Regions from separate parts of the Enterococcus sp. DIV0800 genome, predicted to be linked through region 1. Evidence: riboswitches for the same ligand, from Rfam matches in the RefSeq annotation. Region 1 holds a riboswitch; the other holds the start of a gene.
What was found. A riboswitch is a leader RNA that binds a small molecule or an ion and turns the genes downstream of it on or off. The one in region 1 is predicted to bind thiamine pyrophosphate.
Positions count from the first base shown of each region.

Region 2: it holds a riboswitch for thiamine pyrophosphate, as region 1 does, so the genes downstream of both, thiW (energy coupling factor transporter S component ThiW) here and thiT (energy-coupled thiamine transporter ThiT) in region 1, are expected to answer to the same signal.

Region 1 covers NZ_CP187898.1:2,243,462-2,251,609, forward strand. Annotated here, with positions in the region: gene IGI54_RS10830 (class A sortase) at 1-10, opposite strand, end outside; gene IGI54_RS10835 (hypothetical protein) at 278-1,048, shown strand; gene thiT (energy-coupled thiamine transporter ThiT) at 1,129-1,713, opposite strand; TPP riboswitch at 1,762-1,860, opposite strand; gene IGI54_RS10845 (hypothetical protein) at 1,930-2,292, opposite strand; gene IGI54_RS10850 (low molecular weight protein-tyrosine-phosphatase) at 2,365-2,823, opposite strand; gene IGI54_RS10855 (2-hydroxyacid dehydrogenase family protein) at 2,876-3,844, shown strand; gene IGI54_RS10860 (TetR/AcrR family transcriptional regulator C-terminal domain-containing protein) at 3,847-4,422, opposite strand; gene ruvB (Holliday junction branch migration DNA helicase RuvB) at 4,434-5,435, opposite strand; gene ruvA (Holliday junction branch migration protein RuvA) at 5,449-6,048, opposite strand; gene IGI54_RS10875 (helix-turn-helix domain-containing protein) at 6,196-7,656, opposite strand; gene IGI54_RS10880 (LrgB family protein) at 7,709-8,148, opposite strand, start outside.
Region 2 covers NZ_CP187898.1:2,392,603-2,400,750, forward strand. Annotated here, with positions in the region: gene IGI54_RS11530 (MFS transporter) at 1-612, shown strand, start outside; gene IGI54_RS11535 (MFS transporter) at 629-1,837, opposite strand; gene IGI54_RS11540 (winged helix-turn-helix transcriptional regulator) at 1,984-2,340, shown strand; gene thiD (bifunctional hydroxymethylpyrimidine kinase/phosphomethylpyrimidine kinase) at 2,593-3,411, opposite strand; gene thiE (thiamine phosphate synthase) at 3,408-4,037, opposite strand; gene IGI54_RS11555 (hydroxyethylthiazole kinase) at 4,028-4,846, opposite strand; gene thiW (energy coupling factor transporter S component ThiW) at 4,843-5,364, opposite strand; TPP riboswitch at 5,478-5,567, opposite strand; gene gloA2 (SMU1112c/YaeR family gloxylase I-like metalloprotein) at 5,643-6,032, shown strand; gene IGI54_RS11570 (nucleotide pyrophosphohydrolase) at 6,064-6,357, opposite strand; gene IGI54_RS11575 (helix-turn-helix domain-containing protein) at 6,377-7,900, opposite strand.

The DNA of each region.
Region 1 (8,148 bases):
TTTTCTTCATCACAAGCCTCCTGAGTTTCCATCTAATAATATCATACTCTGTTCCTTCACATGATACTACTTTCACTTAATAGAAAAAAAAATTAAAAAAAGAAATAAACAGATTATCCATTCGTTATTTATTAAAGTGTTTTTAATTGTTAAAAAAGTGCTTTAACATTGCAGTTTTTAAGGCCTTTGTAATCTAATTTTAAAATAAAAGATACGAGCTTTTTTTTTATTATTGCGTTAAAATGATTGTGACAACTATTAGAAAGGGTGAAAATCTGTGCCAGAAACATTATTTACTTATATTGATTCAACAAGTAATGCCGTGCTCTCAAAAGGCCTTTCACCCAACGATTTTGTTGACGGAATCGTCCATCAGCCGAAGCATTTGTTATTACTAGATCCCGCATCCGAGATCGGCGAGTACGAAAATCATACCGGCTTGAAAATTCTTAATACACCAGATCAAATTCAAAATTTCTTTAGCAACAAAACCTTTAACAACTCGAAAGAAAGCAAGTGGATCGATTTTAATGATTTGACGATGTTGAAGGAGTTAACACCATTAGAAATTTCTGAATTGCTTTATTTTGGTCATATGCGGACACATCTGCATTCACCTTTCTTTTACAAACTACAAAACAACTTTGTTTATTTCAATCTAGGGAATGGAACAATGCGCGTTTATTATCGCTATCTCGATGAATTTTATCGGATCTTAGCCAGCAAATTGACTCGGATCGTTTTAGAAAAAGTCAACGATCGTCGTTCCTTTTTCCGCAAAGGTTCCTCCGTCGCTCATTTAGACGGTGAAATATTGAAAGAATTGTATCCGATTTTGCAAGAAGGCGCAATTTTTTGTTTTGGGCATTCCGAATTAATCAATAAAATCTACCATATCCCGATTTATTTATCTGACGAAAAAGGCTGGCGCCGTAGCTCCAAGAGTTATAAAAAGGAACAGCACGTCGCTGAACTTTCTTATGACAGCGCCAAACAAACTTGGCATTTGAACATCGAAAACGATGATCCTGTCTTCTCATTCCGTTAAAAAAGCATTCGCCTCTGGAAAAGATTTCCAAAAGCCAATGCTTTTTTTGTATGACGGAGATTGCTCTGTCAAAACCTCGATTAATGGCTGTGCTTTTCAATCAAGTTGCCATCTTTAGGCAAATACAGCTGGGGTACTTTTTCTAAGATTAGAACGGCCACAATTGCCGTGATGATCGCTGTCGCCAATCCGCTGGCGCCATTCATGACAAAGGAAAAGATCCACGGATTCATTCCCCACAAAGCATAGCTGCCCCAGAAAACGACACCGGCAACAAAGTGCCAGAAAAATCTTGCTCCCGTTCCCACCAGCGCGCCATAAACGATATTTTTGCGAGCGGAACTCAAATCTTGGTCCATTAATGCTTGTTGAACTTTTTTCGCATAGAGTCCTGCGAAACCAGCGAATGTAAAGGCAATCGGGTATTCAATCAATACTTGAACGACGCTAAGAAAATAAACATCCCCCGCCGGAAAATGTAAAATCCCCCAAATAAAGGCCGATAATAGCGCCGGTTTCACCCCACGGCGCAAAGCGAACAACGTCATAGGAATCATTCCTAATGAAATCGTGAAGCTGCTGCCGATCGTTGTTGGAATCAGTGACAACATAAAAGCCAATGCCGCTACGATCGTTCCTTCAATCATAATTCTTGTCTTACTCATAAAAAAACTCCTCCTTTTGAACATACAGTCCACAAAGGAGAAGTAATATCATTACTTCGTCACAATTCCTACGCTCGAATGACCGAAACAGGTACTAGGGTTTAGAGTAATCTCAATCTCAGCCCGAAGGCTCCCCTTTGTGAAAGTACTATTCTATTTTTAATTACATTGAGAGTATAGCAGATATCTGCCTAGTCGTAAATGTATAAAATACTTTTATCGTGAAATACTTTCTTGATCACCGCTAGGCGACAAGGTCGTGACTTTTTTGATCCGATCGATCGTCAGCATCACTAGTTGATTTTCTTGTGTACGAATCACAATGGAATCATTGGTGACTACTTTCGGCAGCCAACCTGAGATCGTTTCAAATTTTTCTTCATCTTTTTCATCTTGAACTTGAAGGACGACTAAACTATTTTGCAAAGAAGCCATCTTCAACTTGAGAAAAATATTCTCATTGGCTTGCTCTTGCGCACGTTTTTCAGCAGAATCATTCAAAAAATCCGAGATGAAACGATATGATGAATTCGAAAACAGCTTAATTAAATTCTTTTTAGGCTTCTCGCTTTTAGTCATTCGGCTTCCTCCTACCAAGAGCATGTTTGTGTAGTATGATTTTACTTAAATTTTTTGGAAAAAACAAGGAAACTAGCCTTTTTCAAAAAAAGTTAACCAATCATTTAATCCTTTTTGAATCAATTCATAAGTTTCCTCAAAATCACCCGTGTACCAGGGATCAGGAATACTTTCTCCCGCATGTTCGGGGACGCGATCCAAATATAAATAAATCTTCTCTTTCGTTTCCGCCGGTGCGATTGCTTTTAGGTCACGAACGTTTTCCTGATCCATGCCGATAATATAATCCGCTTCATAAAAATCAGTCGTGCTTACTTGCCGAGCCCGCATCCCTTTCGCCGAGATGTGATGTGCGGCCAAGATTTTTTCCGTGCCATGATGCGGCGGATTGCCAACCTCCCATTGACTGGTGGCAGCCGAGTCGACTTGAAAATTTTCTTCTTTCTGCTGTTCAAAAGCATCACGAAATATCGCTTCTGCCATCGGCGAACGGCAAATATTTCCCATACAAACGAATAGAATCTTTTTCATGTTATTCCTCCTGTGCTATAGTCAATTTATCAAATGAAATGAGGGATCGTAAATGAGTAAAATTTATCTTTCCGCCAAACTTCCTGAGCTTGGAACACAGCTATTAAAAGAAGCCGCGCTTGAATACAAGGTGTTTGAAGACACTGGTTTAATCTCAAAAAAAGAATTGCTGAAAAATGTTGCGGATTGTGAAGTATTGATTTGTCCGTTATCAACCCAAGTGGATCGCGAAGTGATTGACGCGGCGCCAAATTTGAAGCTGATTGCTAACTTCGGTGCAGGCTTTAATAATATTGATGCCGCTTATGCAAAAGAGCAAGAAATCTATGTAACCAACACACCAGTGGTTTCAACAAACGCTACGGCTGAATTGACCGCTGGCTTAATCATCGCATTATCTCGCCGGATCGTTGAAGGTGATCGCTTGATGCATCATGAAGGCTTTGAGGGCTGGGCACCACTATTTTTCTTAGGACACGAATTAAAAGACAAAACCTTAGGGATCATCGGCATGGGCCAAATTGGGCAAGCCTTAGGAAAAATGATGCAGGCCTTTGGAATGAAGCTTATTTACAATCAACGCCACCCACTAGCTTCTGAAGTAGAAGAAAGTTTACAGGCAACCTATCTGTCACAAGCTGAGGTCATTCAGCAGGCCGATGTTCTAAGCTTACATGCCCCCTTAACGGAAGCTACTCACCACCTGTTAAGCAGCGAGAGTTTTTCCAAAATGAAAGACAGCGCCTTTTTGATCAACGCCGCTCGCGGACCTTTGATTGACGAAGTCGCACTTGTTGAAGCCTTGAAGAATCATCAGCTTGCCGGTGTTGCTTTAGACGTTTATGAATTCGAACCAAAAGTCACCGAAGCCTTGAAAGACTTCGACAACGTCATTCTGACGCCTCACATCGGTAATGCTAGCGTAGAAGCCCGTGATCAAATGGCCGAGATCGTCGCGAAAAACGCGATTGCCTTATTAAACCAACAGCCAATCAAATACATCGTAAATGGACTGACATGAGCTTAGCTCTCATGCCAGTCTTTTTCGTATAAACGATACGCAAAAAATTCAATGTCTTTCGCAAAACGAAACAACTGCGCTGCGATCGTGATTGGCGGCTGCTCGGCTCCGGCTAATAACCAATCCGTTAAAATTCCGCCGCAGCCATACGCCAAAAAGCGGGCATAAAATTCTTTATCGGTCAAAGACAGCTCGCCTTCTTGATCGACATCATCAAACAAACGTACAAATAAGCTTTTCGCTAGATCAGTAAAATCTTTCGTCAAAACCTCTGACTCAGCCGTAACTGTATTCAAATAAAATTGATGACACTCCTGCATTTGCTTCAGCATCTTCAAGACCGCTTCTTCCCAATTTTCCAGTGACAGCTCACTGGATATCAGGTATTGCATGCCCCGCTGATAATAGGCGTAACGCAATAAATCATTCTTATCTTTAAAATGATAGTAAAACGTTTGGCGGTTCAAGCCGGCCGACTGACTGATGTCCTGAACAGTGATCTTGTCATAATTTTTTGTTTGGCACAAAGCGACTAGCGCCTTGACCAAAATTTCTTTGGTAGCTTTTCCTTCCGCCATCGATTCACCTTCTATGCTTGATAAGGATAATTAAAATGTTCATATGCTAAAGGGGTTGCCATCCGACCGCGAGGAGTCCGTTTGATAAAGCCTTTTTGAATCAAATAAGGCTCGTACATATCCTCCACTGTCTCGCGCTCCTCACCGATGTTGACGGCTAAGGTGCTTAAACCGATCGGTCCCCCATGATACAGCTCGATCATAGTTTTTAATAATTTCTGATCGATATAGTCCAGTCCCGCTTCATCTACTTGCAGTAACCGCAACGCTTGGTCTGCGATCTGCTGATTGATCACCCCATCCGATTGGACTTGCGCGAAATCACGGATTCGTTTCAACAAACGATTGGCGATCCGGGGGGTTCCTCGTGAACGGCGCGCAATCTCAACTGCACCTGTTTCCACGATCTCCGTTTCAAAAATATCCGCCGAACGCAAAACGATCTCCCGCAAATCTTCTTCCTCATAATACTCCATGTGAGAAATGATCCCGAAACGATCCCGTAGCGGTGCTGAGAGCATCCCAGCTCGCGTCGTTGCTCCTACCAAAGTAAAAGGCGGTAATGGAAAATGCACCGGATGAGCGGTTGGCCCTTGACCCACCATGATATCGACATAATAATCTTCCATGGCTGAATACAAAGTTTCCTCCGCTACCCGTGGCAAGCGATGAATCTCATCAATAAATAAGACATCCCCCGGTTCCAACTCATTTAAAATCGCGACCAGATCCCCCGGCCGTTCGATCGCGGGCCCACTAGTAGAACGAATCTGTACATCCATTTCATTAGCGATCACCATCGCCATCGTGGTTTTCCCTAAGCCGGGTGGTCCATAAAGCAAGACATGATCCAATGCTTCTTGTCGATTTTTCGCCGCTTCGATATAAATCGACAGCTCCTGTTTGACCTTATCTTGCCCGATGTATTGTGCAAGGTAACGAGGACGCAGTGATTTTTCTAAACTTTTATCATTTTCATCCGCGTCAGGTGAAAGTAAACGCTCTTCATCCATTTATCTCGTCCTCCTATTTCTTCATCATTAATTTCAAAGCCGCTCGTAAATAATCGTCGGTGTTCTGTAATGTTTCTTTTTCCAACGCCTTTTCGACCTTCTTGATTTCCTTTGGACTGTAGCCTAAAGCCTGCAATGCTTCCATCGCCTCAGCCAAGGCCGTGCTTGAATCATTGCCGCCTTCATAAAATAGCGACATTGGGTCATCCACTAATTCAGTCAACTTGCCCTTCAAATCTAAAACCATTTGCTGGGCGGTCTTCTTCCCTACGCCTGGAAACTTCGTCAAATAAGTCACATCGCCGGCTTCGATCGCTTGGATCAAGCCTTGGTGATCGTCATTGGCCATGATTGCAAGTCCGCTCTTTGGTCCAATGCCTGATACGGAAAGCAGCCGTAAAAATAATTCTTTCTCAGCCAACGTCTCGAAGCCATACAATAAATGGGCATCCTCACGAATGATCTGCTGCACATAAATCGTGATCGACTGCTCCATTTTGCTGCTATAACGATAAGGATTGCCTAACGCGATCTGGTAGCCAATACCATTTACATCCAGCACCACATAACTAGGGCTGATAAAGGTCAACCGACCTGTAATATATTCGTACATAATAAATCCTTTCTGGATTGAAAACTATTCTGTAGTTATCGTTTCATTAAAATCTGCAAATAGCTCCGCTTCAAACAACTTGAAAGAAAAATAAAAAGAAGCATTTCTGCACATACGTTCTCATTATTCTAGCATAAAAAACGGCGGTTAAAAACTCTTACCGCCGAAACCTTGTAATAACTGAAGCAGTGCCAAATAATCAGACATCCGCAGTTCTTGCGTAATCAACAACGTAGGCAAGTCTTGGGCTACTTCCGATAAAATACTTGTCGTTAAACACAAATCTCCTTCGCTTTTTCCCTCAACAAATAAAACTTGATACTCATTAGCTAAAAAACGACGCAGATCCTCTTTCAAGATTGTTTCTTCAAACTCTGGCAAATCGGTTTGCAAAAAAATCCGCAGCGTAGGACGATTGATCAACTCGGTTAGCCGACGTAGCACCGATAGATAACGGTCAAACAAGATCGATTCGCTACCGTGCTCCGCCAGCACTTCCGAAACAAACGTAACTAGTTGCGGCTGTTGTTGAGTAATATTGGTCCAGAAAGCTTTCCCATTAATATTAAAATGGATCATGGGAAATAAACGGTGATACAAATGCCCACTGATCAAATAATCCTCCGCCTGCAAGTCGATAAATTTTTCCCAAACGGTGGGATCGGCGATTTTCTTTTTCAATCTTTGATTGATGGTCTCAACCTCTTGCATCACTAAAAAGGGCTTCTGTGCTAATAGCTGATGAATTTTATTCGTGATGGCGGGGACATGATAATATTCCTCCCGCGTCAAAAGATTTAAAAAAAGATTTCCCATTGCAGCAAGTGTCTGAAAATATGCGGGCATTACTGGTCGCAGCTGAGTATGAAACTCTTTGAATAAGGGATCAGCTGCTAAGACTGCTTGACTAGCCAGCGGATCTTCTACCGCATAATGTTGCGCCTCTCGTAATAAATGCGCGCCAACTAAATATTCTAAGCGCTGTGCTTTAAGTGGATTCAACGCTACTTGAAAAAAGTCTTGAATCCCGCGGCTGATTTTTTGGATCATCTGATAGTTCAACGGTGCAAAGGGCCAGATTTTTCCGCGGAACAAGCGCCAATAATAAACCGATAGATACATCCGCACGACCGATTCTGGCGCCTTAAAGACGACCCGTCCTCGCTCAACGGCCAGCTGCAGCGGTTCAAGCTTTCCTGCCAGTTCTTTTAGTTTTCGGCGGATCGTGGACTCGCTGCGATACAATTTTTTACTGAGGTCTTTCACCGTTTTCCCTTGCCCGGCGATGACTAATTCCAGCAAACGAAAAGCCAGTGAGCGACGAATCAAATCAATCGCAAACTGCTCCTGCTCTAAAGCTTGATCCGCAATCATCAACTGATAACGAGGTCCAATTTTTTTAAACAAAGGCAATTTCGTCTCGGTAAAACGATTGTAGCTTTTACTCAGATCTTCAAAAAACCGTTGGACACTGCGGACATCAACGGCTAACAAATCGGCTAAATCTGCTTGCTTATATGCCTTGCCATCAGCCATCAATTCTAATAGACAAAGACTGTAATAAATATTTTTATCATAACTTTGAATTTCCACGGCTCTAATGTGCATAAAAAAAACTCCTTCACTCTTTATTTTAGCAAAAAGAGTCAAGGAGTCGTTACTAAAGACCTTCGAACAAGCGAAAGAGCAGCGGCAACAAGGCGACGGTCACCAGACCATTTACACAGATACATAGACCTGCGAGAATTCCTTCAAGCTCACCGATCTCGATAGCACGGCCCGTTCCGATAGCATGGGAGGTACTGCCTAAAGCAATTCCTTGCGCCACGGGGCTTTCAATTTTAAATAATTTAAAAATCTTGGTTCCAACTAAAGCGCCAAAAATTCCGGTGGAAACAACGATCGCTAAGGTCACTGGCGAGATCCCCCCCATTTGACTGGAAAGATCCACTGAGATGGCGGTCGTTACCGACTTTGGCAATAGCGAAACGACGATGCCCTGATTAAGAGAAAATAGTCGACCAATCAACACACTGATCAAACAATTAAAGACTACCCCCACCAAGGTCCCTAAAATTACCGGTAAAAAATAGCGCTTGA
Region 2 (8,148 bases), 150 kb from region 1:
CTGAAAAACAACGTCTTCGTTTTGTTTTTATGCGGTTTTCTCGTGTGTCAGTTTTTACTTTTAGGAATTTCCTTCGTCCTGCCAAACTTCATCCAGATCGTTCTAGGCAAAGACGCTTTTATTGCTGGCTTAGTTATGATGCCGGGTGCTGCTGTCGGTGCCATCCTAGCACCGATCTCTGGCCGCATCTTAGATACCTTCGGCTCAAAAAAACCAATCCTATTAGGCCTAAGCCTAGCGACGATCGGCTGGATCGCTTTGACCGTATTATTACGAGCACCAAATTTATTAGGGTTTGTAGCAGGCCATGTCTTTTATATGATCGGAATCGGCTTTGCTTACAGCAACCTGATGACGACCGGCATGAATCTATTGCCAGAAGCTGATTACGGCGACGGCAATACTCTTTTTAATACGTTACAACAGTTCTCTGGTGCAGTCGCCACCGCGATCGTCGCGACTATCATTAATCTAGCACAGCAATCCCAGTCGAATTTTATTGCCGCCACTGTTACCGGTTCGCAAATCTCGCTGCTCTTTCTACTCGCACTGCTAGTGATCGTTTTGATTGCTTGTTGGATTCATTTCCGCAAAGAACCAACCATCGCTTGATGGCTGGTTCTTTTTTTTATTCTTCACATTCGCTCATGGAATCAATTGATTCAACTGATTCACTTTTTCTCACTTGCACGATCAAAAGAATTGCTAATAAAACGATCACTGCACCAAAAATCGGTGTGTAGGCAAGTCCTATTTTACCTGTGACTTGAGCGCCAATCGTTGAACCTAAAGTAATTCCGATATTAAAAGCTGCGATGTTCAAGGCTGAGGCCAAAGTAATATCTTGTGGGACATATTTTTCGGCTAGCTCTACAACATACAGCTGCAAGCCAGGGACATTCATGAATGCAAATAGACCTAACAACAGCGCCGCCGACAATCCTAAAATAGTGTTTCCAAGCAAAACGGTCACAAATAAAAAGACGAGCGCAACTAACAATAAACCAAACATCTTCATCAATGAAGCCAACGGTTGAGCATTGGCAAAGTGTCCACCAATTGTATTTCCAATCGCCACCATGATGCCGTAAACGATCAAAATAATGACCACCGCACTAGCAGAAAAACCAAATCCTGCTAAAATTGGCGATAAATAAGTATACGCTGCAAAAGTCCCGCCATAACCAAATGCCGTGATTAAAAAGGACATGACTAACGGTTTGTTCGTAAAGATTCTTACAAATCCCTTTAAGTCAATTTTTCCTGGTATTGGTAAATTACGAGGCACTAAAAAGCTGCTGGCGATCAATCCAATTAAACCAACGACTGCGATAAAAATGAAGGACATTTTCCAAGTCGTTTGCTGACCGATAAAGGTTCCTAGTGGTACTCCGGTCACTGTTGCAACTGTCAAACCAGTAAACATAATGGCAATCGCACTTGCTCGCCGTGAAGGTTCCACGACATCCGCCGCAATCACTGTAGAGACCGACATAAAGATGCCATGAGCGAGCGCCGCTAAAATTCGACCAACTAATAAAATCAGAAAAGTCGGCGCAAAGGCCGCTAACAGATTCCCGCTGATAAACAACAGCATAATACCTAGCATCAAGTTGCGTCGATTCCATTTTCCTGTTAAGACAGTCAAAAGCGGCGCACCGATCGTAACGCCTAACGCATAGAGTGAGACCGTCAGGCCCGCTTGAGCCAACGTGACGTGAAAACTTTTGACTAGCAGTGGCAGCAGGCCGACACTGATAAATTCAGTCGATCCAATCGCAAAGGCATTGATCGCTAAAGCAAATAACGTTAAATTAGGTGATAGTTTCTTTTCCATTTTCTTCCTCCAAAGCAAGTATTTGTAAGCTACGAAAAGATACTATATACTGTGGAAGATCTTTTGGTAAGTACCCACTTTTTTGTACCATAGATACTTTTTAGTAACTTTTGGATCATAACAAGCTTTAAAGGAGCAAAAAAAATTTGGAAAATCGCGCTTATATGATCGGTGTCGAAGCCACGATGGCTGTCATCGGTGGAAAATGGAAACCGATCATTCTATGTAATCTTCGGCATGGGCCGATGCGCCCTAGTGATTTGAAACGAGGAATCTCTGGCATCAGTCAAAAAATGCTGACTTCTCAGCTGCGAGAATTAGAAGCGGACAACATTATCGACCGCAAAGTCTATCAACAAGTCCCGCCGAAGGTCGAATATTCTTTAAGTGAATACGGCCGCAGTCTATCTGACATTTTGGACAACCTGTGTAGCTGGGGCGAACAGCACGTCGCTCATCTACAAGAACAAGGCCACCCAGTTTGCTTAGAGAAAGCAAACTAAAAAGAGGTTGGGACAAAAGTGTTCAACTTCAAGAAATTTCGGCTTATTTCCGAAGAAGCTACTTCTGTCACACCGTTTATACGGAAATAGGAGCTGAGACAAATTAATGTCCCAGCTCCTTCTTTTATCTGCCGCGGAAAGAAAGGATAAATTTTTTACATGAATAAATCGCTTTACAACAAGTATATCCATGTTCGGCTTCACAAACTAGCTTTATCAGCAATATGCCAAACGAGTTTGCGAAAGCCTTTTTCACGTAATAGAAACATCGTCTGCTATTTCAGCCCAATGATTCGTCGGTCCATGTCCATGCCCCACATAAATCGGCTGGCTAATCGCCGCTTGAATAAATTGCTTGCCAATAACGATCGCTTGCTTCAAGTCCGTCCCTTTTGCCAACTCAGCCGCGATACAAGCAGAAAAAGTATCGCCGGTACCATGAGTATTTGCCGTTTCAACACGAGGTGTGCTCATCCAGAAGGCCTCACCATCGGCTAGTAACACGAAATCGGCCGCGTTGCTATTGTGACTATGACCGCCTTTGACGATCACATTTTTCGTCCCTAAGGCTTGCAGTTTTTTAGCTGCCGTGGTCATTTCTTGATCCGTTACGATCCGTTCACCAATGATCACCTCTGCTTCTGGCAAATTAGGTGTCACGACGGTAGCTAATGGCAATAATTTTTGATTGATCGTCTGGACCGCCTCGGTTTGTAATAGATGGTGTCCGCCTTTTGCCACCATTACTGGATCAACGATCAGTGGGCCAAAATCGACCTGCTTTAATTTTTTCACGACCGTTTCGACCCGTTCCACATCGGCCAGCATTCCTGTCTTTGCCGCTCCAATCGTAAAATCCGCCGCTAGCGAATCAAATTGCTCTTCGATGAAGGCGCTAGGAATAGCCAAGCTGTCCTGCACACCGTAAGTGTTTTGCGCCGTCAAAGCTACGATGATACTCATGCCAAACGCCTTTCGCGCTTGAAAGGTTTTTAAATCGGCTTGAATGCCCGCTCCGCCGCCTGAATCTGAGCCGGCGATAGTGACGACTTGTGGTGTTGAATTAATCATGCTTGGACCTCCAGTACATCAATCATTTTTTGTTTCAGTGAACGAACCTTCGCTGCGACATTTTCCGCTAGCATGATCTCACTGACAATTGAAACACCTGCAATACCTGTTCCCTTAAATTGAAGGAGTTTATCTTCCTTGATCCCGCCAATCGCCACGCTAGGGATTGCGACAGCTTGATTGATTGCTTGCAATGTTTCTAGCGAAGTCAAGGTTGTCTCTTTTGTCGTCGTGGGAAAAATCGCACCGATTCCTAAATAGTCGGCCCCTGCCTGCTGTGCTTCCAAGCCGCGAGCGACCGTCTTAGCGGACACCCCTAATAGTTTCTCTGAACCGATCAAAGACCGAACCACGTTCACCGGCATTTCATCATCGCCAATGTGGACACCTGCTGCATCCACTGCCAAACAAATATCCACCCGATCATTAATGATCAATGGAACTTGATAACAATCCGTCACTGCCTTGACTTTTCGCGCCAATTCATAAAAAGCGCCGCTTAATAATTCTTTTTCTCGCAATTGCACCAAGGTTACGCCGTTTTGACAAGCTTCCTCGATGATACTTAAAAATTTCTTGTCGTTAAACTGATAGTGGTCCGTCACTAAATACAACGTTAAATCCATGAGCGTTGCCATCCTTTCACACCTTTTGTCCACTCTGTTTCCATCAACAAAGTCAATTGATTCAATGTCTCTTGCCGAAAATTTGCTAAGCCTCGCTGATTTTTAGCCGCTTCACCGCAACAGTTGAAATAACTGACGGCACTCACTACCGCTGCTGCTCCAACCACTCCACTGCCTAGCAAGGCCGCGATCAATGCGCCCACCACATCACCGGTGCCAGTAAAACGATCCAACTCCGGTACGCCATTTTGCAAGCGCCAGCTATTCTTTTGATCCACCACCAGGTCTTGACTGCCCGTGGCTAAGAAAATCGTTCGTGGATAGTCCACCGTCAATTTTTGTAAAGCAAGCGTTAATTCCTCCAGCGCCGCTTCACTTTGATCCAACGGACTACCGTCCACCCCACGAGCCTGACTCGGTAACCCGCAAAAATTCCGCAGCTCAGAAATATTTCCCTTTACCACAGTGGGCTCCGCCGCTACCAGCAAACGGCCAACTTGATTTCGCACAGTACTGACACCATAGCCGACTAAATCCACGACCGTTGGCTTTTTCAGCTCTTTAGCCAATTCAGCAGCCCCCACTAAACTTTTTTCCCGTGTTTTTGACAAATGACCAATATTCAACAGCAAGCTGTCGGTCTGCTGAAACAGCTCCGCAAACTCCCGCTCGTCTGAAGCCATGATGGGTTTAGCCCCCACGTACAGCAAAGCATTGGCCACTGTTTCGCAAGTCACCTCATTCGTAATACAATGAACCAAGGGCGCATTTGCCAAAGGCATGCTCGCACTTATCTCAACCGTTTTCATTCAAACCTTCTCCCTTCAAAAAACAATCGCTGCCAGCGCTTGAATATTTTTGTTTCTTTCAGCTTCACCAAGACAACAAAGGCGATAGCGGAACCAATCAAGGTCGCTCCGATAAAACGCGGCGTATAAATCAGCCAATATAATTCCTGCTGACTGCCAGTAAACCAAACCATCACCGGATAAGACAGCAATGAGCCTAAGATTCCCGTCCCGAAAATTTCACCTACCATCGACCAGACGAGCTTTCTGCCAAACTTGTAGAACAGCCCTGCAAAAAAAGCCCCGAAGACTGCCCCCGTTAAAGCTAACGGTGGAATCCCCAACATCGTCATGCGAATCAACGCACAGACCAAAGCCATCATGGTACCGTAAAAAGGACCCAGCAATACTCCGGCAATAATATTCATGACGCTCGACATCGGCGCCATCCCTTCAATCCTCATTAACGGAGACAACACTACGTCTAAAGCAATCATCAACGCCAACAAGGTCAACTTATGGATACGATCTTTTTCCATGCAAACAGCCCCTTTTCCTCAAGAGATATTTGGGGCTGGTCGTTCCACTCTTGCTGCTAGAAAGTCATTGTAAAAATAGAAAAACCCAACCAAAAAAACTGGTCGGGTACAATTCATCACTAGCTACATTTCCCTTCGACAGTCTTAACTGCATCAGGTTCAGTGGGTATAATCTCAGCTAAATAGCACCCCAAATGTTTCTCTTCAATTTGTTTGAAGTATAACATACTTTTTTTATTCCAACTAGCTTATACTTAGGAAAAAGGAGGGAAACTTTTATGCCAAAACCAAATTTTTCCGCCATTCATCATGTGGCGATCATTGTTTCTGATTATCAGAAGGCTCGTAACTTTTATGTCGATATCTTAGGTCTGCCCATCATTCGTGAAAATTATCGTCCAGAACGAGAGGATTATAAATTGGATTTGCAGCTAAATGACGCTGAATTAGAAATTTTTGCCGCAAATAACCCGCCTCAACGTCCCAGTTTTCCTGAAGCGGCCGGTTTGCGTCATCTCGCTTTTAAAACAGAAGACATCGAAGCGACAGTCGCCTACTTAAAGGAACAAGGGGTGGACTGCGAACCTTTACGCAGCGATGATTTTACCGGTGAACGGATGACGTTCTTTTTCGATCCCGATGGTTTGCCGTTAGAGCTACACGAATAAAAAAGCGGCAGAATTTGCTCTGCCGCTTTTTCTATGCTTCATCAACAGGATACTTGATGGCATTTTTCTTTAATTTTTCACTGATGATCTCATCAATATCGAAGTCCAAATTATCTGCCATCATATACGAATAGATCAAAACATCCGCTAGCTCTTCTTTCAAACGTTCGGTTTGGGTTCGCGCTTCTTTCGAGTCCTTCCATTGAAAAAGCTCTAATAGCTCCGCCGCTTCTAGTGTAATCGACAGCGCCAGATCCTTTTCATTATGAAAGGGACGCCAGTTTCGTTCGTCACGAAATTGATTGATTTTTTCCATACTGTTCATAGTCAACCTTCTTTCGCTCCTATTCTACCACAGAAACAAGACTGCGCTTTTCCGCCAGCTCACTGACCATCTCTTGAATCCAGCGAGTACTTTGAACCGTCAAAAAAGGATCGATCACTACTACCGGGTAATCCTTTGGTAGCCCTTCAGCAGAGCCCGTGGTAATCAGACAATCGTATTTTTTTAATTCCTCTTGCAGTTGTAAAGAGCCGCCGACTAACTTTTCAAAATGATGAATGGAAAAATTCCCGTACACCGAAACTTGAATTTGTCTTGTCAGAAAGGTTTCCTCAGTCGGAGTTAAATCTGATAATAATAAAACTTTTAGCAAATGATCCTGACTGGCTAACCAATCTAAGCTCTTGACCTCTGTCGTAACTAATAAATAAATATAGTTCCGGATATAATCCTCATCTTGGAACATCTGATACTTATCTACGAAACGCTCGACTAAATCTCTGATTTTTTCTACTCCGCGACGATATACGCGGGAAACTTCCTTTAGAAAAGAGGTTCGATTGCGCCAAAGCAGTCCGATATATTTACCTTCAGGATTGCAGAAATAAAAATCATTGCACAGCACCGTCGTCAAATCAATTCGCGCTTGCTTGGTTAAACGATGACCCAGCATTTGATTGAATTCCTCGACTAGCTCATAATGCTCCATAAATAATTTTTGATACTTCGGATTATCCGTCATGGCGATCTCCCGATGAGGAATACTGAAAACAATCGAGTCAGAATACGTTAGCCACAGCGTATCTCGCAGCATCATCGGGGGTAACTCTAGATTCACACCATCGCGAACGGCTTGCTTTAGTCTTTTATAAGAGACGCCTAAAGGCATGATCAGCCCTTCCGTCCGCAGCTCGTCTTCAGGATAATCGTGCCCGCTCTTTATCCGCCAAAAGCTGATGTACATATTATAGATGACACGTTTTTTGAAAATATATTTTTCGTGGATCTGATTCGCCTCCACAAAATCTTGGACATATTGTTCAATGATGTAATAGTGCTTCGTTGGTAATTTCGGCAAGGTACTTTCAAAAGCGCTTTGACGCTCGCTATAAAAACGATAATAAAAATTACGAATCTCAGCTTCATTCCCTTCGATTCGTAATGGCCGATAGCATAATTCCATCCCAGCCTGCGTCAAGACCTTCTCGATCTTTTTCAAATAGCGCTGTGTATTAGAAGAACTAAGGTACAGCTTCTTTGCTAAGGCGGTGATGTTCTCACACTCTTCATATAACAATTCTTCGATGATCTGAAATTCCGGACAAGTATTTAAGATATTTGCGTATAAATTACCCAAGCTAACCGTCTTATCCACGATTAAACGGTAGAGTCCTTTCGTTTTAATGATTTGAAAATTCGGATTTTCTCCATTAATTAGTTCAATATCATTTAATAAAATTGGTAATGAACAATTCAGTTCACTTAACAATTGATCACTCGACCAACCATCTCTTCGATAATACAGCTGCTCCAACAACGCTAATCGACGATTATTACTTGTTCCTAAAATTGTACGAAAGTCCACGATCATTCTCCCCTTTTAAAGAACGCCCCTGCCAAACCTCATCTCTCTCCAAACAACTCATCTCAGAAAATAAAGTACCCGCCTTTTTACAAGATAGATTTAGCCTGAAAAACGCCCTCTACGGAAAAAGAAAAGAACTTACAACCCGTATCACTTTCTCATTTTGCTTTCATCGTCTTATTCAAAAAAAGACTTGAATACTTGGAATCTTCTTTGTTGTTAACAAATAATAATATATTAAAGTGATA